Leisingera sp. NJS204: one gene and its partner. The protein of the gene in region 1 interacts with the protein of each later gene in a pairwise test. Links are inferred from orthologs where the notes say so. Each region holds a gene or a part of one and is shown on either strand. Other genes may lie near its edges. The genes, in order: ETW24_RS04075 and ETW24_RS11405.

Region 1 (11,904 bases):
CCGGCACCCTGACCTATGAGGCGGTGAAGCAGACCACCGACGTCGGGCTTGGCCAGTCGACCTGTGTGGGCATCGGCGGCGACCCGATCAAGGGCACCGAGCATATCGACGTGCTGGAATGGTTCCTGGCCGATGACGAAACCGAAAGCATCATCATGATCGGCGAAATCGGCGGCTCTGCCGAGGAAGAGGCCGCCCAGTTCCTGGCTGACGAAGCCAAGAAGGGCCGCTCCAAGCCGGTTGCAGGTTTCATCGCCGGCCGCACCGCCCCTCCGGGCCGCCGCATGGGCCACGCGGGCGCGATTGTCGCCGGCGGCAAAGGCGGTGCTGACGACAAGATCGAAGCGATGAAATCCGCAGGCATCGTCGTTGCCGAAAGCCCGGCGGGCCTGGGTGAAGCGGTTCTGAAAGCGATCGGCAAGTAAGTCAAAGAAACTGGATTTGCCGCGCTAGCTTTGTTTTGAGCGAGCGCGGCAAACTCGCAAGAAAAGGTATGGTGCAGCAATGGGCTTTTGGGCCTCAGTCAAAACTTGCATGGGCAATTATGCACAATTCGGCGGGCGCGCAGCCCGAAGCGAGTTTTGGTTTTTTGTTTTGGTTTTGGCACTTGTCCAGTTCGTTGGATTGAATCTGACTACGGATCAGCCCGAAGGCAGTTTCAAAATTCACTTTGGGGTCTATTTCTACCTCGGACACCAATACCCCTGGTTCTTTAGTCTTTTTACTGGATTGTTCGCCATACCGTTTTTCGCTGCACTTTCGCGGCGTCTGCACGATGTAGGCATAACAGCCAGTACAATATTTGTTGTGCCATTTGCACTCTTCGCAATCCTGATGTTCGCACTGAAAGCTCTACCCAATCTGCAGCAGCTCCAAAGTGGAATAGGTTTCGCAGCCGCAATGATCCCGCTCGTTTTGTTCCTTTTCTTTACCTCAAAGAAATCCCAGCCAGGTGAGAACAAATACGGTCCCAACCCGCACGAGGCACCCCAATGACCGAACAAAGCCCTAACGACCTCTTCCGCGCCTCCTCTTTCATGCAGGGGCACAATGCGGAGTATCTGGAGCAGCTCTATGCCCAATACGCCAATGACCCCAACGCGGTGGATGCCGCCTGGGCCGAGTTCTTCCGCCAGATGGGCGATGCAGAACTGGACGTAAAGGCTGAGGCTGCAGGCCCGTCCTGGGCGCGCAACGACTGGCCGCCGGCGCTGGATGATGATCTCACCGGCGCGCTGACCGGCGAATGGCCGACCCCGGCCGAGACCAAGGGCGCAGGCAAGAAGATCAGGGAAAAGGCCTCCGCCAAGGGCGTCGAGGTCACCGACGATCAGGTGCAGCGCGCGGTGCTGGACTCGATCCGGGCGCTGATGCTGATCCGTGCCTACCGGATCCGGGGCCATCTGGCAGCGGACCTGGATCCGCTGGGCATGCGTGCCGCCTCTGCCCACCCGGAGCTGGACCCCAAGACCTACGGCTTTACTGACGGCGACATGGACCGGCCGATCTTCATCGACAATGTACTGGGGCTGCAGGTTGCCACCATGCGGCAAATTGTCGACATCGTGAAGCGCACCTACTGCGGCACCTTTGCGCTGCAGTACATGCACATCTCCGACCCCGAGCAATCCGCCTGGCTGAAAGAGCGGATCGAGGGCTACAACAAGGAAATCACCTTTACCCGCGAAGGCCGTAAGGCGATCCTCAACAAGATGGTCGAGGCCGAAGGGTTCGAGAAATTCCTGCACGTCAAATACACCGGCACCAAGCGGTTCGGCCTGGACGGCGGCGAGAGCCTCATTCCGGCGATGGAACAGATCATCAAACGCGGCGGTGCGCTGGGGGTGTGCGACATCGTGATCGGCATGCCGCACCGCGGCCGTCTGTCGGTTCTGGCCAATGTGATGCAGAAACCTTACCGCGCCATCTTCAACGAATTCCAGGGCGGCAGCTTTAAGCCCGAAGACGTGGATGGCTCCGGCGATGTGAAATACCACCTTGGCGCGTCGTCCGACCGCGCGTTCGATGGCAACAATGTGCATCTCAGCCTGACCGCCAACCCCTCGCACCTTGAGGCGGTGAACCCGGTGGTGATCGGCAAGGTCCGTGCCAAGCAGGACCAGCTGGGTGACAAGGACCGCAGCAAGGTGCTGCCGATCCTGCTGCATGGCGACGCGGCTTTTGCCGGCCAGGGCGTGGTGGCGGAGTGCTTTGCGCTGTCGGGCCTGCGCGGCCACAAGGCCGGCGGCACCATGCATATCGTGGTGAACAACCAGATCGGTTTCACCACTGCGCCGCATTTTTCACGTTCCTCCCCCTATCCCACCGACAATGCGCTGGTGGTTGAGGCGCCGATTTTCCACGTCAACGGCGACGACCCGGAGGCGGTGGTCCATGCCGCCCGCGTTGCCACCGAATTCCGCCAGAAGTTCCATAAGGATGTGGTGCTCGATATCTTCTGCTACCGCCGGTTCGGTCACAACGAAGGCGACGAGCCGATGTTCACCAACCCGTTGATGTACAAGAAGATCAAGGGCCACAAAACCACGCTGACGCTCTACACCGACCGGCTGGTCAAGGATGGCCTGATCCCCGAAGGCGAGATCGAGGACATGAAGGCCGCCTTCCAGGCGCATCTGAACGAAGAGTTTGAGACCGGCAAGAACTACAAGCCCAACAAGGCTGATTGGCTGGACGGGCGCTGGTCGCATCTGGATAAGAAAGACGCCGACTACCAGCGCGGCCGCACCGCGATCGCTCCGGAAACCCTGTCAGAGATCGGCGCCTCGCTCAGCCGGGTGCCCGACGGCTTCCCGATGCACCGCACCGTGGGCCGTTTCCTGGATGCCCGCGGCAAGATGTTTGAAACCGGCCAGGGCTTTGACTGGGCGACGGGCGAGGCGCTGGCATTCGGCTCGCTGCTGCTGGAGGGCTACCCGGTGCGCCTGGCGGGCCAGGACGCCACCCGCGGCACCTTCTCGCAGCGCCATTCCGGCATCGTCAACCAGGAGACCGAGGAGCGTTACTATCCGCTCAACAACATCCGCGCGGGCCAGTCGCAATACGACGTGATCGACTCGGCCCTGTCAGAATATGCGGTGCTTGGCTTTGAATACGGCTACTCATTGGCGGAACCCAACGCGCTGACCCTGTGGGAAGCCCAGTTCGGCGATTTTGCCAACGGCGCGCAGATCATGTTCGACCAGTTCATTTCCTCGGGCGAGAGCAAATGGCTGCGGATGTCGGGCCTCGTGTGCCTGCTGCCGCACGGGTTCGAGGGCCAGGGCCCTGAGCATTCCTCCGCCCGGCTTGAACGCTTCCTGCAGATGTGCGGCCAGGACAACTGGATTGTGGCCAACTGCACCACGCCTGCAAACTATTTCCACATCCTGCGCCGCCAGCTGCACCGCACCTTCCGCAAGCCGCTGATCATGATGACTCCGAAATCCCTGCTGCGCCACAAGCTGGCGGTCAGCAAGGCGGAAGAGTTCACCACCGGTTCCAGCTTCCACCGGGTGCTATGGGATGATGCCCAGCACGGCAACTCCGACACCCGGCTGGTGGCGGATGACAAGATCAAGCGCGTCGTCATGTGCTCGGGCAAGGTCTATTACGACCTGCTCGAAGAACGCGATGCCCGTGGCATCGACGATGTTTATCTGATGCGGGTCGAGCAGTTCTATCCGTTCCCGGCCATTTCCATGGTGAAGGAGCTGGAACGCTTCAAACAGGCGGAAATGGTCTGGTGCCAGGAAGAGCCCAAGAACCAGGGCGCCTGGAGCTTCATTGAACCCAACATCGAATGGGTGCTGACCCGCATCAAGGCCAAGCACACCCGGCCGGTCTATACAGGCCGCGCCACCTCGGCCTCGCCCGCAACCGGTCTGGCCAGCCAGCACAAAGCACAACAAGCAGCCCTCGTGAACGAAGCGCTGAGCATCTGAGGATAAAGAGACATGACAACCGAAGTCCGCGTACCCACCCTGGGCGAATCCGTGACCGAGGCCACCGTGGCCACCTGGTTCAAGAAACCCGGCGACACCGTCAATGCCGATGAAATGCTCTGCGAGCTGGAGACTGACAAGGTGACGGTCGAAGTGCCCTCGCCTGCCGCAGGCACCCTGGGCGAGATCGTCGCCGGTGAAGGCCAGACTGTCGGCGTCGACGCTCTGCTGGCCACCCTGTCCGAGGCCAATGGTGCTGCCGCTGCCCCTGCAGCACCGGCTCCTGCTGCTGCGCCCTCCGGCGGCGATAGCGCACCGGTGCCGGTCATGGTTCCCGCGCTTGGCGAGTCAGTCTCCGAGGCCACCGTTTCGTCCTGGTTCAAAAAGGTGGGCGACACCGTCACGCAGGACGAAATGCTGTGCGAACTGGAAACCGACAAGGTGTCGGTAGAAGTGCCCGCCCCGGCTGCCGGCGTGCTGACCGAGATCATCGCCGCAGAGGGCGCCACCGTCCAGGCTGCCGCACAGCTGGGCGTGATCGCTGGCGGCGCAACCGGATCTTCCGCGGCCCCTTCCGCACCTGCCGCCGCCCAGAACCCGGCTGCTGCCACCGCGTCGGCGTCCAAGGATATTGCCAACGCCCCGTCGGCGGAAAAGGCGATGGCCGAGGCAGGCCTCAATGCGTCGCAAGTCAGCGGCAGCGGCCGTGACGGGCGCATCATGAAGGAAGACGTTGCTGCCGCCGTGGCCGCCGCCAAGACCGCACCGCCTGCCGCTCCGGCAGCCCCGGCACCGGCCCAGGTGCGCGGCCCGGTCACCGCAGATGATGCCGCGCGCGAAGAGCGGGTAAAGATGACCCGCCTGCGTCAGACCATCGCAAAGCGCCTGAAGGACAGCCAGAACACCGCTGCCATGCTGACCACCTACAACGAGGTCGACATGACCGAGGTGATGGCCCTGCGCAATGAGTACAAGGACCTGTTCCTGAAGAAGCACGGCGTGAAACTGGGCTTCATGTCCTTCTTCACCAAGGCCTGCTGCCATGCGCTGAAAGAAGTGCCCGAGGTCAATGCCGAGATCGACGGCACCGACATCGTCTATAAAAACTTCGTACACATGGGTGTTGCCGCAGGCACTCCGACCGGCCTGGTTGTGCCGGTGATCCGCGATGCTGACGCGATGTCCTTTGCCGCGATCGAGAAAGCGATTGCCGAAAAAGGCGCCCGCGCCCGCGACGGCAAGCTGTCGATGGCCGAGATGCAGGGCGGCACCTTCACCATCTCCAACGGCGGCGTCTACGGCTCGTTGATGTCCTCGCCGATCCTGAACCCGCCGCAGTCCGGCATCCTGGGCATGCACAAGATCCAGGACCGCCCGATGGCGATAAACGGCAAGGTGGAAATCCGCCCGATGATGTATCTGGCGCTGAGCTATGACCACCGCATCGTCGACGGCAAAGGCGCCGTGACCTTCCTGGTCCGCGTCAAGGAAGCGCTGGAAGACCCGCGCCGTTTGCTGATGGATCTGTAATCCATTGAGGGGAAAGCCTAGCCAGCCCTACAAAATCAGCGCGCCCAAAATTGGTGAAAGACCCAGCTATTGGGCGCGCTGGTGCGGGATAAAGTGCCCCGATTGCGGGCGCATTCAGTCAACGCTGGCTATGATGCGGACCAACCCTTGGAGGGGTGTGAACAAGACCGATTTTCACCTTTGCGGAACCTGCGGCACACACCTCTTTCTGACCGGAAAATCCCGCCATTGGAGTTTCTTCCTAGTAGTCGTACCCATATTTTTCTCTGTAATGGTGCTCACCTCAATCGCATTTAACTGGTTGGGTTGGGTGACAGCTGAGGGGCCGAACAAAGGCGAACCAACATTTGGTGCCGGGCTTTTGATGGGAATAGCTATTTTCAGCATCATAAGTGCTGTCAATGGACGCCGGGAAGAAGTCAAGAGTGTCAAACTTGAATGCAGTTCAACCCAATGACCCTCCCGCTCTGGGGCCTTGTCTGCCTCTCGATCCTCGGCCTGATCCACGTGAGCTTCGACAGCTTCCTGCTGAAGCTCTCGGTCGGCAACGCCTGGACCGCAGGCCCGCGCGACACATCCGTCTCCCGCAGCGCGCTGGCGGGCCGGGCGCGGCGCGCCTTCACCAATTTCCTGGAAACCGCACCGATCTTCATCAGCTTGGCGCTGGTCGCGGAACTGGCCAGCCTGCAAGGCGCCCTGATCACCGGCGGGATATACACCTATCTCGGGGGCCGCGCCCTCTACCTGCCCGCCTACCTCAGCGGCGTGCCCTATCTGCGCACCGCAATCTGGCTCATCGCCACCAGCGGCCTTGCTGCGATGCTCGCGGGGGTGCTCCTCGCATGACCATTCATCTTTCCCAAAATACTCAAATTGGCTCCGCCCAAGCCGGGCCCAGCGCCGCAATTCTGCGGAAACTGCGGCAGCACCCGCCTTTCTTGAGTGGCATCAAAGCGCTCCCTTGCCAAAGCAGTGCACTCTGCCTGCAGAACGGATAAAGGAGTAACCCCAATGGCAACCCATGTTCTCTGGCAGGCCGATGTGGCCGATTTCACCGCTTGGCTGACCGTTTTCCGGCAGGACAAGGCCAACCGCCAGGCCGCAGGCATCACCGACATGAACGTATGGAGCGATCCGGACCGCACAAACCACGCCGTGGCGCTGTTCGCGATCACCGATCCGGAGAAGGCCCGTGCTTTTTTCGGATCGGAAGAGCTCGCTATGCACCTAGAACGCGACGGGGTCACCAATATCTCGATCAAGATGTTGACCCCCGTCTGATCCTAAGACCACTATCCCCTAATGCGTGTTCCGCCAAACGGAACCGGGGAGAACAGAGGAAAACCAACCCATGTCCCAATATGACGTCATCGTAATCGGCGCCGGCCCCGGCGGCTATGTCTGCGCCATCCGCTGCGCCCAGCTGGGACTGAAGACAGCTGTGGTCGAGGCCCGGGAAACCCTCGGCGGCACCTGCCTGAACGTGGGCTGCATTCCGTCCAAGGCGCTGCTGCACTCGACCCACCTGCTGCATGAGGCAGAGCACAATTTTGCCCATATGGGCCTCAAGGGCAAATCGCCGTCGGTCGATTGGGACCAGATGAAGACCTACAAGGATGAGGTCATCACCCAGAACACCGGCGGCATCGAGTTCCTGTTCAAGAAGAACAAGATCGATTGGATCAAGGGCTGGGCCTCAATCCCTGCGGCGGGCAAGGTGCAGGTCGGCGACGACGTGCATGAGGCAAAGAACATCGTGATCGCCTCCGGCTCGGTCCCCGCCTCCATTCCGGGCGTCGAGATCGACGAGAAGATCGTGGTCTCCTCCACAGGCGCGCTGGAGCTGCCGAAGATCCCCAAGAAGCTGGCCGTCATTGGCGCAGGTGTGATCGGGCTGGAGTTGGGCTCGGTCTATGCCCGTCTGGGATCTGAGGTGACCGTGGTCGAATACATGGATGCGGTCTGTCCGGGGATGGACAAGGACGTGCAGCGCAGCTTCAAGCGGATCCTTGAAAAGCAGGGGCTGAATATCATCCTGGGCGCTGCGGTGCAGGGGGTGGAGACCACCAAGACCAAGGCCAAGGTCAAATACCAGCCCAAGAAAGGCGGCGATGAGGTGACCCTGGACGCCGATGTGGTGCTGGTTGCCACCGGGCGCAAGCCCTACAGCGATGGCTTGGGGCTGGACGCGCTGGGTGTCAAAATGACCGAACGCGGCCAGATCGCCACGGACAATCACTGGCGCACCAATGTGCCCGGCGTCTATGCCATCGGCGACGTGATCGAAGGCCCGATGCTGGCGCACAAGGCCGAGGATGAGGGCATGGCAGTTGCCAGTGTTATTGCAGACAAGCATGGCCATGTGAATTACGGCGTCATTCCGGGTGTCGTCTACACCACGCCGGAAGTGGCCACCGTGGGCGCCACCGAGGACGCGCTGAAGGCAGAGGGCAAGAAGGTTAAGACCGGTAAATTCATGTTCATGGGCAATGCGCGGGCCAAGGCCGTCGGCCAGGCCGAGGGCGGCTTTGTCAAGATCATCGCCGACAAGGAAACCGACCGCATCCTGGGGGCTGCGATCATCGGTCCGGCCGCGGGCGACATGATCCATGAGCTGTGTGTGGCGATGGAATTCGGCGCCTCCGCCGAAGATGTGGCGCTGACCTGTCACGCGCATCCGACTTATTCCGAAGCGGTGCGCGAGGCTGCCCTGGCCTGCGGCGACGGGCCGATTCACAGCTAAACCTGGCGAGTCACCGAACATAACAAGGCGCAGCTCACCGCAGCTGCCCTTTTTCGATTGGCACGGCTGGCGATCCGCTCTTTACTGAGCCTCGATTTCACCCCGCAGGAGACACCGCTATGGCCGTTTCTTTACAAGTCATCTACCCCGTCAGTGACGGAAAAACATTCGACTATGCCTATTACGCTGACACCCACATGAAGGTTGTGGACCAGCACCTCGGGCCGCATCTGCAGTCAATTGTGGTGACGAGGGGGCTGGCGGGCGGACCGGATGTCCCGCCGCCGTTTTTTGCTATCGCCACGATGACCTTTGCCGATCAGGCGGCCATGGATACCGCGATGCAGGCAGCAGGGCCGGCTCTGGACGACATTGCGAACTTTACGGACGTCCAGCCGCAGGTTCTGATAGGCGAAGTCCTGCGCTGATGCAGCCCGCCCGGCACCCGCCGGGCAAAAAAATCTTCAAAGAATTTTGCCAAGAAAATTCGAATTTTCTTGGCCCCGGCGGGAGTCCCGCTCCGGCTGGTCAGGCCCGTTGCTCAGCCGTGCCCGGGTCAAACCCGGCTTCCCGCATCAGATCATCCGACCGGCTTTCTACCCGCATTTCCAGCTGCGCCATAAAATCGTCGCGGCTGCTCCCCGGTTGCATCGGTTCCAGGAACTCCACCACTGCAAGGCCAGGCTTGCGGTAAATACCCTTGCGCGGCCAGAACACGCCGACATTGGTGGCGGCCGGCACGCAGGGCTGGCTCAGCCCCTCATACAGCACTGCAGTACCTATCTTGTAAGGCTTGCGGGCACCGGGGGCCACGCGGGTGCCTTGGGAATAGATGATCAGCTGGCCCGGCTCGCGGCTTTGCGCGGCGACATCCTTGACCATCTTGGCAATGGCCGACCCGCGCCGGCCGCGGTTGACTGGCACACAGCCCAGACGCTTGGCATAAACACCGATCACCGGGGTCCACATCAATTCGCGCTTCATGATGAAGCGGGCCGAGGGTACAGCATTGAAGATGATCAGGATATCCAGGAAACTTTGATGTTTGGCGGCGACAATCACTTCCCCAGAGGGCACCTGGCCACGGACTTCGGTCTGAATGCCAACCATCCAGCGCGCGGTCCACAGGACCCAGCGCGCATAAGACTTACAGGCCGTGCGCGCACCCTTGGGGGATACTGCGGCCCAAGGAGCAAACAACAGCCCCAGCACCAGCATTGCCAGATACATCTGCAGCAGAAAGACCGCTGAACGCAGCCATTGAACCGGGTTTTTCACGACAGTGCTCCCAAACGTTTGGTGGCGGCACGGGTGGTGGCGGCAAAAGCCACCAGCGCGCCAAGTACCGGGATCACCAGCGGTACCAGCCAGCCCCAGCCCTGAAAGCCGAGACCGGTCAGGAAGCCGCCTTCATCCGAGGCTTCCGGCATCAGCCAGACGCCAATCATGCCAAGGGCCACCCCCGCTGCAGCGCCGCTTAAGGCGCGCAGAGTAAAGCGGCGTATAAAAGCCTGGGCGATATAGCTGTCCAGCGCCCCGACCAGCCGCAGAACCTCGATCACTTGCGCATTTGCGGCAAGGGCCGCATTGGCGGCAAGGGTGATCATTGCCGCCGTTGCGCTGCCGATCAGCAGGATCGACACCCAGGCCAGCCTGCGCAGCGACCGGGCGGCATCGACCAGCGGCGCGCGCCAGCGGGTATGGTCATCCAGAACCGCGCCCGGCACTTCGGCCTGCAGCCGCAGGCGCAGCCCGGCAGCGTCATATCCGGGATCCTCGCTTGTGACTTCGATCAGCTGCGGCAGCGGCAGGCTGCCAACCGGCAGGCTGGAGCCGAACCAGGGCGCCAGCAGCGCCGCCTGCTCCTCTCCCGACAGCGCGCGGGCGGTAGCCACACCCGGTGTCTGGCGCAGGATTTCCAGCGCCGCCTCGGTCTGTGCCGCGCGCTGCTCTGCCGGCGCGTTGATGCGCAGGGTTGCAGCCCGCGCCAGCTCTGAGGCCCATTGGTCTGCCAGCCGCCCGGAGGCCATCGACAGCGCCAGCGCAAAGACAGCAAGAAAGGCCATCGCGGCGGAAACAAAAAGCGTCAGATGGGCGGTAAAGCCGCTTGGCGGCACCACCCGGTTGGCCTGGGTATCGCCCAGGATCAGCTTGCGCAGTTTGCCCTCGGTCATAGGTCCGCCCCCGCCAGCTGCAATTGCCGGTTGGAGATCCGCAGCACCCGGGCCTGCACCTGGTTCTTGGCCGCCCGGATCAGCGACAGATCATGGGTTGCCACCAGAATGGTCTTGCCCATCCGGTTCAGCTCAACCAGCAGCTGCAGCAGCCGCTGCGACATTTCCCAGTCCACGTTACCCGTCGGTTCATCCGCGATAATCACATCCGGCGACAGGATGACTGACCGGGCCAGCGCCGCCCGCTGCCGCTCACCGCCCGACAATTCCGGCGGCAGCGCATGGGCACGTTCGGACAGGCCGACCCAATTCAGCAGCTCGCGCAGGTTGGGTTCCTCATGCGTCAGCTCCCGCCCGGAGACCAGCAGCGGCAGGGCGATATTCTCAATCACCGGCAAATGGTCCAGGAACCGGCAATCCTGGTGCACGACCCCGACGCGGCGGCGCAGATGGGCCATCTGATCGCGGTCCAGCCCCTTTACATCCATATTGAAGGCGCGCACCCGGCCCGAGGTCGGCATCAGCGCGCCATAACACAGTTTCAAGAGCGTCGTCTTGCCTGCGCCGGACGGGCCGGTCAGGAAATGAAAAGAACCTGGCGCCAGCTGCACTGACACCGCATCCAGCAGCTCGCCGCCGCCGTAATTATAGCCCACGTTCTCCAGCTCGATCACCGCTGCCCCCCGATTGCGCCGCAAAAATGGCGCTCCGGTGTTTTGCCCCAAGGGATCAGCAGTTTCAATGGGGCTCTGTTGCCAGGAAACCCCCGCCGCCGCCGCGCCGGGGCAGCAACGGCAATTGACTCTTTCACCGGACCGCCGGCCTGCATATAATCCCTTGAAAAACAACCTGCCGCCTGCTGGCCGGCAGGATGGTGCCGAGGAGAGCATGATGCGCCTGACCTGCCCGAATTGTGCAGCCCAGTACGAAGTTCCCGAGGACGTGATCCCCGACGAAGGCCGGGATGTGCAGTGTTCCAATTGCGGCCAGACCTGGTTTCAGGCGGCAGCGGGGGCTGTTGCAGCACGCACCGCTGGGCAAGACGCGCCGGACACGGGCGCAAACGGCGAAGCACTTTCGCAAGCAGCAGAACACCCTGAGCCGGACATGCCCGGAGACGTCCCAGGCGAAACCCCGGACCAATCCACAGGTGAAATCCCGGACGCCGCCCCTGCACCTGTTCCGGAGCCGCAGGATCCGGCGGAGCCAGCAGCCGGCGCACCGGAGACCCGCGCAGAGGATGATCCGGACGGCCAGCCGGGTGCGCATGAAACGGAGGCCGCGGACGAGGAGCCCGCGGCGGCACCAGCACCGCAACGGACCCGTGCTCTGGATCCTGCCTTGTCCGATATCCTGCGCGAGGAGGCCGAGCGCGAAGCCTCGCTGCGGGCGGCAGAGGGCCACAGCCTGGAAACGCAGCCTGATCTGGGCCTCGAAGAAGCCACAACGCCGGAAGACGAGGCCGCCCGCCGCAGCCGCCAGGCCCGCGACCGGATGGCCCGTATCCGCGGTG
Region 2 (11,333 bases), 1.5 Mb from region 1 along the record:
TGGTCGACAGGATCATGATCAGCGGCAGGAACTCGCTGAGGGCGGCCGGAACGTTCAGCAGGGTCAGGCCAAGCAATTGCGGCAGGCTGAGGTCGATCGCCTCAAACCGGCGGACCTGTTCGTTCAGGTCGATCAGCACCACCAGTGTCATCAGCACCGCAACAATCACCAGGAACCACTGCAGAAAGCGGCGCGCATAATAGAGATCAAGCTTCATGCGGGCGCCTCCGCCCGGGTCCGTTTGGGCCGGACTGACAAAATCAGGAAGATCAGCGCCACCAAAAGCCCCAGCAAGGTCGGCAGGTAAATCAGCGGCCACAGGCTGGGGTTTTGCAAAACCGGCTCCGAGACAACTCCGCGCAAGCCCTCGACAAAGATCAGTACAACAAAGGCGAGGAAAGCTTGCCGCCACACGCCGAACCGCGAGAATGTTCCTAGCATCAGCGCGGAAAACCCGATCAGGGCGACGGCCACACAGACCAGGGCACGGGCAAAGCGCAGGTGCAGTTCCTCGGCCTGGGCGCCTGCGGAGTAGCCATCGCTGCGGGTGATGGCCTGGGTGCTTGTCATCAGCTCCAGGCTTGGGATCGCACGGATGTTGCGCGACTGGTTTTCAGACTTCCGGGCCAGTGCGCTGATATCATACGAAAAATCCGAGAAGAACGTGGTCGAAAGCCGTTGCGTCTGATTGTCCAGCCGCTGCGCCATGCCTTCTACCATGATCAGATGCGCGCTGCCTTCGTCGCGTACCAGAAAGGCGCGGGCGCCGGTATAGGTCACCGTGGTCGCCGGGTCGCGGCGGTCAGACAGGAAGACGTCGTGCAGGGTGCCGTCCGGGTCGATCTGGCGGATATAGAAGGTAACACCGTCTGCCGGGTGCAGGAAATCGCCCTCGCTCAGCAGCTTGGCGGTGATGTTGCGGGAGACTTCGCTTTCACGGACTTCCAACTGGCTGATCGACGCCGGCAGCAGATAGTGGGTCAGCGCCGACATCATCAGTGCCGTGATGACGCCGAATGCGAGGGCCGGCCGCGCCATCTGCCAGGGGCTGGTGCCGGTGGCGCGCAGCACTGTCAGCTCGCTTTCGCTGTTCAGCCGGTTGGTGACCCAAACCGAGGCGCCAAAGGCGGCAATCGGCAGCACCATGCGGATGAGGTTCGGCAGGGTGAGCGCGGTGAACTCAAGGAATACCAAAGCAGACTGCCCGTTGCCGATCAGCCGGTCAAACAGCACGACAGCCCGGTTGACCCAGAACACGGCCACCAGAATCAGCGCAAAAAAGCCGAAGAAGAGCAGATATTGTGACAGCACGTATCTGTCGTAGCGTGACACCCGATCCCCCCAGACCATTGTGATTTTGCGCGACATTAGTGGATTTGCCGGGCGGGGAAAACTGCATTCTCGCAAGGCGCCTCATTCGGCGGCAGATCGCGGCCGCAGCGGGCGCAAAGCCGGGTCTGGCCAAGCGCCCCTGCGCAGGATACCTCTTATGCCAAGAACCATATGAAACCAGCAGGAGCGCGCGAGAATGAGCAGCCTTACCCCGATCCGATTTGCCGAATACGACCCCAAGGCGCTGCCGGAAATGACCGGCCGTGTGGCGGTGATGGTCACGCCCGAGGGCAGCATGGATCAGGCCGCGCGCACCGCCAACCGGCTGAGCAAGGGCGCAATTGCCCGGCTGATCGAATCGGATGGCTTCAAGAAGGCCAAGGCGGGGGATGTGGTGTCGCTCCGCTGGCCCGCAGGCATGCAGGCCGAGGCACTGGATGTGCTGGTTCTGCCGCGCAAGCTGACTCCGGTAGAGGCACGCCAAGCGGGTGCAAAACTGGCCAAGGCGGCAGCGGGCAAGCGGCTGACGGTGATGGCCGGCAGCATGAACAAGGCTGCTGACCTCACCATGGGGCTGGCGCTGCGCGACTATGGCTTTGATGACCATAAGACCCCCGCCGAAGACAAGCCTGAAGGCGAGGTGGTGATCGCTTCCAAGATGCCGTCCGATCTGGAGACCGCCTGCGCACCGTTGCTGGCGGTGGCCGAAGGCGTTCACATGACCCGGGATCTGGTCAATGAGCCTGCCAATGTGCTGACCACCACCGAATTCGCCCGCCGCATCGAAGAAATGAGTGAGATCGGCCTTGAGGTTGAGGTCCTGGAAGAGGCGGACCTGGAAAAGCTGGGCATGCGCACGCTGTTGTGTGTTGGCCAAGGTTCTGACAGCCCCTCCAAAGTGGCGGTGATGCACTGGAAAGGCGGCGCCAAGGACGCAGCCCCGCTGGCGCTGGTCGGCAAGGGCGTGGTGTTTGATACCGGCGGCATCTCGCTGAAGCCTGCGGGCGGCATGGAAGACATGACCATGGACATGGGCGGCGCGGGCGTTGTAGCCGGCACGATGAAGGCCTTGGCGCTGCGCAAAGCCCAGGCCAATGTGGTCGGGCTGGTCGGCCTTGTGGAAAACATGCCCTCGGGCAATGCCACCCGTCCGGGCGATGTGGTGAAGTCGATGAAGGGCGACACGGTTGAGATCATCAACACCGACGCCGAGGGCCGTCTGGTTCTGTGTGATGTGCTGTGGTACGCGCAGGAGCGGTTCAAACCTGCGGGTGTTATCGATCTGGCGACCCTGACCGGCGCGATCATTATTGGCCTCGGGCATGAAAATGCCGGCGTATTCTCCAACGATGACGATCTGTGCAATGCCTTCCTGAAGGCCGCGCGCTCCGAGGATGAAGGCGCCTGGCGGATGCCGTTGGGCAAGGCCTATGACGAACAACTGAAATCGCGGATTGCCGATATGAAAAACATCGGCGGACGCCCGGCGGGCTCCATCACCGCAGCGCAGTTCCTGCAGCGGTTCATCAAGGACGATATGCCCTGGATCCATCTGGACATTGCCGGTGTGGCCTCGGTCAAGGCGGACACGGACTATGCGCCCAAAGGCGCCACCGGTTGGGGCGTGATGGCGCTGAACCGTCTGGTCGCGGATAAGTTCGAGGCGGAATAAGCGTTCATGGGGGCTGCCTATTTCTATCATCTGACGCGCAGGCCGCTGGAGGAGACCTTGCCGGTCCTTCTGGACAAGGCGCGCGGGGCGGGCTGGCGCATTGCGGTGCGCGGGCGCGACCCCGAGCGCATGGCCTGGCTGGATGACCGTCTGTGGCTGGGGGCAGAGGACAGCTTTCTGCCCCATGGCCTGGCGGGCGGCCCCCACGACGCGCTGCAGCCGGTTCTGCTTACCGCCGGGCCTGAGGCCGCCAATACCCCGGACTGTGTGATGGCGGTGGAGGGCGCCGCAGTCAGCGCCGATGAGGTGCAGGCGCTGAGCCGTGTCTGTATTCTGTTCGACGGCACAGATCCGCAAGCTGTGCAGCACGCCCGCAGCCAGTGGAAGTCACTGACAGATGCTGGCTGTTCCGCCCAATACTGGTCCGAAGAGGGCGGGCGTTGGGAGAAGAAGGCCGAGAAATAGGCCGGGAAACCGGCCTGTTAACCCGCGGTATCGGCGGGATTTTGCCAATATCCTTCAGATTTGTTTCAGCTTGGCAGGAAATGCTCGCGCAAAAGGCGCTGCCGCAGTAATCCTCCGGGTCAAAAGATCAGAACAAAAGACCAGGACACTGGGGGACAGATGAAAGTATCACATGCGTTCCGTCGGGCGCGGCTGCTGCCGATTGTTGGGGCTGGGCTGCTGTTCCTTGCCAATTGCGGTGATATTCAAGGCGGATCGGTGGCCCGGGCCGAGGCTGAGGCCGCGCGTCTGGAATACGCGGTTCAGGAAGTCCAGTCTTTGCAATCCAGAGGGAGCCGTGTCTGGTGCGTGCCCTTTGCCCGCAATGCCAGCGGGATTGAGATTTTCGGCAATGCCAAAACCTGGTGGGCACAGGCCAAAGGACAGTTCAGCCGCGGCCAGCAGCCGCAAACCGGCGCGGTGATGGCGTTCCGGGCGACCCGCTCCAATCCGCTGGGCCATGTGGCAGTGGTCTCCAAGGTGGAGGATTCGCGCCGGATCCGGATCAATCACGCCAACTGGCGCCGCAACAAGGTGTCGCTGGGCATGGCGGTAATTGACGTGTCTGCAGCAAACGACTGGTCCGCCGTTCGCTTGGAAAGCAATCCGGGGGCCTACGGGCGGGTCTATCCGATCAACGGCTTCATTCTGCCGGTTCCGGACAAAGGGTGATCGCAGCGCAGCGGCGCTGCCCCTCTTGGCCAAAGGAAGAAAGGTGCCTTGGCTTCTTTCTGGTTCGAAATACCCCTGCCGGAGGCCTGCGCCGCAAGGCGCATGATCAGCGGGTCAGCACCAATGCGCCATTGCGGATTTCGATGCTGGACCAGCGCTGCAGATAGCCCATGCCCAAAAGGGATTGCTCCAGCTCGCCCTGGTTAACCCAAACACGCACATCCGTGTCGGTGATGCCGCCCAGCGACATTTCTTCGATCCAGACCGAGGCTGTGCGCACCTCACCATTGGCGGTGCGGGCGCGGCCGAGATAGGCGAGGCTGCCGGTGTCAATGCCGGCACGCTCTGCATCGCGCGCGTTCAGCACGACTTCGCTGGCGCCGGTGTCTACCAGGAACGGGACGGCAGCGCCGTTCACCTCAAGGGTCAGATAATAATGCCCGTCCGGCGCGCGCGGCACTTCGACCCGTCCGGCCTCCACCGCCACGCTTTGCTGCGGGCGCACGGTTTGGCGAATGTCCTCCCACAGCCCGTAAGAGGCGATCACACCAAGGAAGATAAATCCCCAGACCGCAAACATCTGCAGTGTCTTGCCGATGGATTGGCGGTTCTGCACAAAGACCCAGGATCCCACTGCAACCAGCAGGACAACCAGATAGATAACCCGCCCGATCTCAAACTCGCCCATCTGCGCACCTCCTGAATATAATGTAGGCGGGCCGGGGCGTTATGCTAGCCTGCAAATCCAAAAGCGCGCAGTCCGTCGAGCACGAACTGGACAGAAAGCGCCGCCAGCAGCATGCCCAGAAGGCGGGTCACAACGGTGATGCCGGTCTTGCCCAGCAAGCGTTCGAACAGGCCGGAAAACAGGCACATCACCAAGAGGATCGCCAGCACTGCGACCACCACGCCCATCACCATGGCAAAGCCTGCAATGCCAGGCTGCTGCCCCGCCAGCAGGATGACAGTGGCGATGGAGCCGGGGCCTGCAATCAGCGGGATCGCCAGCGGGAAGATGGACGGGTCGTCAAAATCATCCTCTTCGCTGCGGTCTTCGCGCCGCTTGTTGCGGCGTTCAAACAGCATATCAAGCGCAGTGAGGAACAACAGCACACCCCCGGCAATGCGGAAGGCAGCCATGGAAATGCCTGCAAAGCCAAGCACCGCTTCGCCAAGTGCCGTAAACAGCGCAAGCAGAATTGCTGCGGTGATGGTCGAACGCAGGGCAATCGCACGCCGCTGTGCGGGCGTCATGCCCTGTGTCAGCGCCAGAAAGATCGGTGTCAGCCCAATCGGGTCAACGATGACAAACAACGTGACAAATGAGGTGATCAGAAAGGCCGTGTCGATCATTGCGCCTCTGCTTTTTCCAGTTTCTCCACCGCTTTCAGCCACAGCTCCTCGGCGCGGTCCTGGGCTTCCATGACTTCGGCATATTTGCGCTGCCAGACAATGGCTTCGTCTTTGCGTCCATCGTCATAAAGAGCAGGGTCTGCCAGTTTTTTGGCCAGCTTGTCGCGCATTTCGCTGACTTTTTCCAGGCGCGCCTCACCTTTGCGGACCTCGGCGCGCAGGGCCTGAATGGCTTCGCGGCTGGGGCGCTTTGGTTTTTCGGCCTTGGCCTTGGTCTTGGATTTGCCTGCGGGTTTGTCGCGCGTCAGCAGCAGATCGCGGTAGGCCGGCAGATCGCCCTCAAACGGTTTCACTGTGCCGCCGGACACCAGCCACAGCCGGTCCGCGACCAGGCTAAGGAGGTGCATGTCATGGCTGACCAGAATGACCGCGCCGGAATAGGCGGTCAGCGCTTCGACCAGCGCCTCGCGGCTTTCGATGTCCAGGTGGTTGGTCGGTTCATCGAGGATCAGCAGATGCGGAGCGGGCAGGGTGGCCAGCAGCAGCGACAGCCGCGCCTTCTGCCCGCCGGAGAGACGGCCGACCTCGGTATCAGCCTGATCCGACCCCAGTCCGAACCCGGCCAGCCGGGCGCGCAGGCGGGCCTGGCCTTCGTTCGGGCGTTCGCGCTGCAAATGCTGCAGCGGCGTTTCGTCAATGTGCAGCTCATCCACCTGGTGCTGGGCAAAAAAACCGATCCGCAGCTTGCCGGACTGGGTCATCTTGCCGGCCATCACATCCAGACGGCCTGACAGCATTTTGGACAGGGTGGATTTGCCCTCTCCGTTCTTGCCAAGCAGCGCGATACGGTCGTCCTGATCAATGCGCAGATCCAGCCGACTGAGGATCGGGGTGCCGTCATAGCCGACCGAGGCGCCCTCGGTCGCGATGATCGGCGGCGACAGCTCCTCGGGTTCGGGGAAGGTGAAAACGGTGCGCGCGGCGTCTTCGGGTGCGCGGATGGTCTCCATCTTCTCCAGCATCTTGACCCGGCTTTGCGCCTGTTTGGCTTTGCTCGCCTTGGCCTTGAACCGGTCGACAAAGGCCTGCAGATGGGCGCGGCGGGCGTCCTGTTTCTTGGCCTGTGCGGCCTGATTGGCCCGGTTGGCGGCGCGCTGACGGGCGAACTGGTCATAGTTGCCGGAGTAATAGGTCAGGCCCAGCTCTTCGAGGTGCAGAATGCCGTTCACCGAGCGGTTCAGCAGCTCGCGGTCGTGGCTGATGATGATCACGGTGTGCGGGTATTTGACCAGATAGGCCTCAAGCCACAGCGCGCCCTCAAGGTCCAGGTAGTTGGTAGGTTCGTCCAGCAGCAAGAGGTCAGGCTGTGAAAACAGCACCGCAGCCAGGGCCACCCGCATCCGCCAGCCGCCCGAATAGTCGGAGCAAGGGCGTTGCTGGGCGGCAAAATCAAACCCGAGACCTTTGAGGATGGCAGCGGCACGTGCCTCGGCCGACCATGCGTCGATATCTGAAAGCCGGGTTTGAATTTCGGCAATCCGTCCGGGATCCTGCGCGGTCTCGGACTCGGCCATCAATTCGGCGCGTTCAGTGTCCGCGGCAAGCACCGTATCGATCAGCGACACGTTGGAGGATGGCGCTTCCTGGGCAATGCCGCCGATCCGCGCTTTGCTGGGCAGTGAAATGGCGCCGGATTCCAGCGACAGCTCATTGCGGATCAGCCGGAACAGCGTGGTTTTGCCGGTGCCGTTGCGGCCGACCAATCCAACCTTGTGGCCAGTGGGGATCGTGGCGCTGGCGCCATCGAACAAAAGACGGCCTTCGACCGCATAGGATATATCGCTGATACGTAACATGGGCCTTGCACTGGGGTACTGTCTGGCCCTTGTCAATGGGGCAGGCCATGTGCGGGTGCCGGACGTGGCTGGCTGTGGCCGGCTTATTGCAGATGCGCGGCAAGACCGGCGCAGGCTCAGGAGGCAAAGCCAACGGGCTGCGCGCCGCCCTTGCTGCTGCGTCAAAGCTGCGTAATCCCCTCTTTATCCTGTCACAGAGCCATGCTATCGGGGCGGCAATTCGTAACGGGCCGGGCATGATGTCCGGCTTTTCAGCACAGGAGTCTGCCCCATGGCACTGGAACGCACTTTCTCGATCATCAAGCCCGACGCAACCCGCCGCAATCTGACCGGCGCAATCAACGCCAAATTCGAAGAAGCCGGCCTGCGCGTTGTGGCGCAAAAGCGCATTCACCTGACCAAAGCCCAGGCAGGCGAGTTCTACAAAGTGCACGCCGAGCGTCCCTTCTACGACGAACTGTGCGAATTCATGGCCTCCGCTCCGATCGTCGCGCAGGTTCTGGAAGGCGAAAACGCCATTGCCAAAAACCGCGAAGTGATGGGCGCCACCAACCCGGCGGACGCCGCGGCCGGCACCATTCGCGCCGAATTTGCTGAATCGGTTGGCGAAAACTCCGTGCACGGTTCCGACGCACCGGAAACCGCCGCTGTCGAGATCGCCTATTTCTTCTCCGGCCTCGAGCTGGTCGGCTAAGCCGCAGGCTTAGCGATGACTGAAGGCCGCGCCGGGCGACTGGCGCGGTTTTTTTATGAGTTGGAGAAAGCGGTTCTAAGCCCGCTGTGCTGCCGGTTGCGCGGTCTGCGGGGCCGTTTCCGCGTGGCGAAGCGGCTGAAGGCAGCCAAGTCCTTGGGCGCAACCAGGGTGGAAAAGCCGCGCCGCGCAAGACGTTTCGCCAACGGCTCATCCTGCGCGGCTGATTGTTCCAAGTGGCGGCGCAGCAGGGCGACGTTGCGGGTATTGGCCTTCCAGCCAATGTCGAAAAGATCGCCGGCCAGCGGGATCGTGCCAACAAGCGCATCAATGCCGATGTTGGCGGCCATGCGCGCCAGCGTTCCTTTTGAAGCACCCATGCGGTGTCCCGAGAGCAGGATATAGCCCGCAGGCAGCAGCGCCACCGCGTCGCCCACGCCCGGGATGAGACCCAGAATGCTGTCCCAGCCGATCCGCGTTCCGATTAAGGGAATGCGGAATGCCCGGTCCATGCGGTGTGCCAGGCGCTGCAATGATTGTAGGCGGTCTTCGTGATGCGCGGTGTCAGGCATGTTCAGGCGTCTTCGCGATAATCCACACAGCGTGCACGATGCCCGGAATATAGCCGAGGATCGTCAGCAGGATGTTGAGCCAGAAATGCTTGCCCAGGCCGACCTGCAGAAACACGCCAAGCGGCGGCAGAATGACTGCAAAAATAATCCGGATCAGGTCCATCGAGGATCTCCTTTGGTTAATGTCCCGTTGATGAACCAACCCCCGGATACCCCATTTGGTTCCATCCAGCTATTTGCGCGCGACAACGCCGATCATGTCCAAGGTTGCCTCGAATGCTGCTTGATGGGTGTCAATGCTGCTGGCCTTGATCTCGTCAAAGCGCTGGCGAAGCTCTTCTTTTTCCTTGCCTTTGCAATCATTCCAAGGCCGCCCCTGCAGCGCCATCACCAGCACGTAGTAGCCGATGAAATGCGGCCGGGTACCGGTTTTCAGAAGTTTGGCATAGGCCGCGTCAGCGCCGATGGCACGCAAATCCTCGGCGGACGAAATGCCGGCCCGGTGGCAGGCTTCCTCATACGCGGGGCCAAGGTTTCGGATGGAAGAAATTGGTGTGTTCATGTTTTGTTTCTACCTGTTCCCGGTGCCGTTGTCACGCTGTAATCGGGCGTCGCCGTATATTGCGGGGCATCGTACTGACGCTGGGTTTCTTGCCGCAATGGCGGATTGACAGTCGCATTTCCTGCAGAAACCCTGACCGGAATGGCCAGCGGGAGGGTGTCGGATGAGCAGCGGAGAGCAAGTATCTGTGAATATTGAGGAGTTTAATCTGGCGAACCCGCCTGAGGGTTTTCTGGAGGATCCCTTTCCCATTTACGATGCTTTGCTGCGCGAGGCGCCGGTGCTGCCGCAGCCGGATGGGTCACTGCTGGTCTGCCGCCATGCCGATCTGGACAGGGTTTACCGGGACACCACGCTGTTTTCCTCGGACAAGAAGAAAGCTTTTGCGCCAAAATTCGGCGCGGGTTCGCCATTGTTTGAGCATCACACCACTTCGCTAGTGTTTTCCGATCCGCCGCTGCATACGCGGGTGCGCAGGATCATGACCTCGGCGCTGACGCCGCGGGCAATTGCCAGGATGGAACCGGGGCTGGTTGAGACGGTTGACCGCTTGCTGGACAGAATGGCGGGCGCAGCCAATGTGGACCTGATCGAGGATTTTGCCGCCTCCATTCCGATCCAGATTATCGGCAATCTGCTGGACGTGCCGATGGCGGAGCGGGCGCCGCTACGTGACTGGTCGCTGGCCATCCTGGGCGCGCTGGAGCCAGCGCTGAATGCTGATCAGCTGGCCGCAGGGCACCGGGCGGTGGAGGAGTTCAAGGCCTACCTGCAGGATTTGATCGCCCGGCGGCGGGCCAAACCAGGGGACATTGACACCGACGTGCTGACACGGCTGATCAACGGCGAGGGGGCGGATAGCGCCCTCAGCGAGGTTGAGCTGATCCAGAATTGCATCTTTATACTGAATGCAGGTCACGAGACCACCACCAATCTGATCGGCAACGGGTTGGCGCTGCTGAATGACCATCCGGACCAAAAGCAGCGGCTGCTGGAGCAGCCGGAGCTGATCAAACCTGCCATCGAGGAGGTTCTGCGCTTTCGGTCGCCCAATCAGCTGGGCAACCGGGAAACCACAGCGGATGTGGAATTCGGCGGACTGAAAGTCTCTGCGGGGACCAACTTGCATCTGCTGATCGGGGCGGCGAACCGCGATCCGGAGGTGTTTGAAAAGCCGGGTGTCTTTGATGTTAACCGGACGCCGAACCGGCATCTGGCCTTTGCCGGCGGGCCGCATGTCTGCGTCGGGCTGACGCTGGCGCGGCTGGAGGGGAGGATCGCCATTGAACGCCTGCTGCACCGTTTCCCGGGCTATCGCCTGTTGCCCGGCCGGGTGCCGGGCGGGCGAATCCGCTTTCGCGGCTATGCGGCACTGCCGGCGGAAATGGAGTGAATAAGGGTCGACAGGGGCGCTGTCAGGCAGGCCGGCTCAGAACAGCCCGGCCGCCTTGGCGGTCAGCGCGGCCTGGGTCCGGTTTTTGGCCTCCAGCTTGCGGCAAAGCGTGCGCACATGCAGTTTGATCGTCACTTCCTGCAGCTCCAGCTCGCGGGCGATTTCCTTGTTCGACAGGCCGCGGCATAACCCGTTCAGCACTTCCAGTTCACGCGGGCTGAGTTTTTCGGCCAGCGGATGGGTTTTTGCCGAGGCGTCTTCGCGCATCAGATCTACAGGCACATAGATCTCTCCCGCGCTCATGAAGCGCACGGCATTGAGCAGTGACTGCGCGCCCATGGTCTTGGGGATGAAGCCGATGGCGCCGGCATCCAGGGCCTCCTGCGCGGTGCGGGCGGGCGCGCTGCCGGACAGTATGGCCACGCCCTTGCCGCCATTGGCCTCCAGCGCCTTGGCCAGGCCGTCGAGCCCCATCATGCCGGGCATATTGAAGTCAAGAAGCACCAGGTCGTAGGGGCCCAGTTCGCAAATCTGCGCGATCGCACCAGGCAGATCAGTCGCCAAAGCGACCTCAGCACCGCCCTCGGATTTGAGGTAGGCGGAGATTGTTTCGCGGACCATATCATGATCGTCTGCCAGCAAAATGCGCATGTAGCCACTAGACCTGTTCTTTATTTCCCGGTCCCAGTCTACAGCGACAAGGGTTTCAAAACTGTCAACCTTGGA

Evidence for each region.
Region 2: the proteins of ETW24_RS04075 (region 1) and ETW24_RS11405 interact in binary tests that used the Escherichia coli proteins (3 or more experiments, as listed by UniProt). The link is inferred for Leisingera sp. NJS204 from one-to-one orthologs.

What each region holds. Positions count from the first base shown.
Region 1 is NZ_CP035417.1:794,491-806,394, reverse strand. The notes cover bases 593-4,144. They hold ETW24_RS04075 (2-oxoglutarate dehydrogenase E1 component), read left to right. Parts: upstream 593-992; coding sequence 993-3,944; downstream 3,945-4,144. Other genes in these bases: odhB (2-oxoglutarate dehydrogenase complex dihydrolipoyllysine-residue succinyltransferase), read left to right, coding at 3,957-4,144; ETW24_RS04080 (DUF805 domain-containing protein), read left to right, coding at 593-996. Outside these bases: sucD (succinate--CoA ligase subunit alpha), read left to right, coding at 1-425; more of ETW24_RS04080, read left to right, coding at 535-592; more of odhB, read left to right, coding at 4,145-5,474; ETW24_RS04065 (hypothetical protein), read left to right, coding at 5,632-5,931; ETW24_RS04060 (MAPEG family protein), read left to right, coding at 5,928-6,320; ETW24_RS04055 (hypothetical protein), read left to right, coding at 6,486-6,755; lpdA (dihydrolipoyl dehydrogenase), read left to right, coding at 6,826-8,217; ETW24_RS04045 (EthD family reductase), read left to right, coding at 8,337-8,645; ETW24_RS04040 (lysophospholipid acyltransferase family protein), read right to left, coding at 8,746-9,495; ETW24_RS04035 (cell division protein FtsX), read right to left, coding at 9,492-10,391; ETW24_RS04030 (cell division ATP-binding protein FtsE), read right to left, coding at 10,388-11,065; ETW24_RS04025 (zinc-ribbon domain-containing protein), read left to right, coding at 11,283-11,904. UniProt on the Escherichia coli protein: E1 component of the 2-oxoglutarate dehydrogenase (OGDH) complex which catalyzes the decarboxylation of 2-oxoglutarate, the first step in the conversion of 2-oxoglutarate to succinyl-CoA and CO(2).
Region 2 is NZ_CP035417.1:2,326,374-2,337,706, reverse strand. Bases 4,960-7,940 are described here. They hold ETW24_RS11405 (ABC-F family ATP-binding cassette domain-containing protein), read right to left. Parts: upstream 7,390-7,940; coding sequence 5,530-7,389; downstream 4,960-5,529. Other genes in these bases: ndk (nucleoside-diphosphate kinase), read left to right, coding at 7,661-7,940; ETW24_RS11410 (MarC family protein), read right to left, coding at 4,960-5,533. Outside these bases: LPS export ABC transporter permease LptG, read right to left, coding at 1-217; LPS export ABC transporter permease LptF, read right to left, coding at 214-1,332; ETW24_RS11430 (leucyl aminopeptidase), read left to right, coding at 1,529-3,004; ETW24_RS11425 (DNA polymerase III subunit chi), read left to right, coding at 3,011-3,469; ETW24_RS11420 (CHAP domain-containing protein), read left to right, coding at 3,629-4,180; ETW24_RS11415 (retropepsin-like aspartic protease family protein), read right to left, coding at 4,287-4,868; more of ETW24_RS11410, read right to left, coding at 4,913-4,959; more of ndk, read left to right, coding at 7,941-8,083; ETW24_RS11395 (DUF4112 domain-containing protein), read right to left, coding at 8,137-8,652; ETW24_RS11390 (YqaE/Pmp3 family membrane protein), read right to left, coding at 8,645-8,815; ETW24_RS11385 (TfoX/Sxy family protein), read right to left, coding at 8,885-9,214; ETW24_RS11380 (cytochrome P450), read left to right, coding at 9,378-10,607; ETW24_RS11375 (response regulator), read right to left, coding at 10,644-11,258. UniProt on the Escherichia coli protein: Genetic data indicate it may be involved in ribosome assembly or function.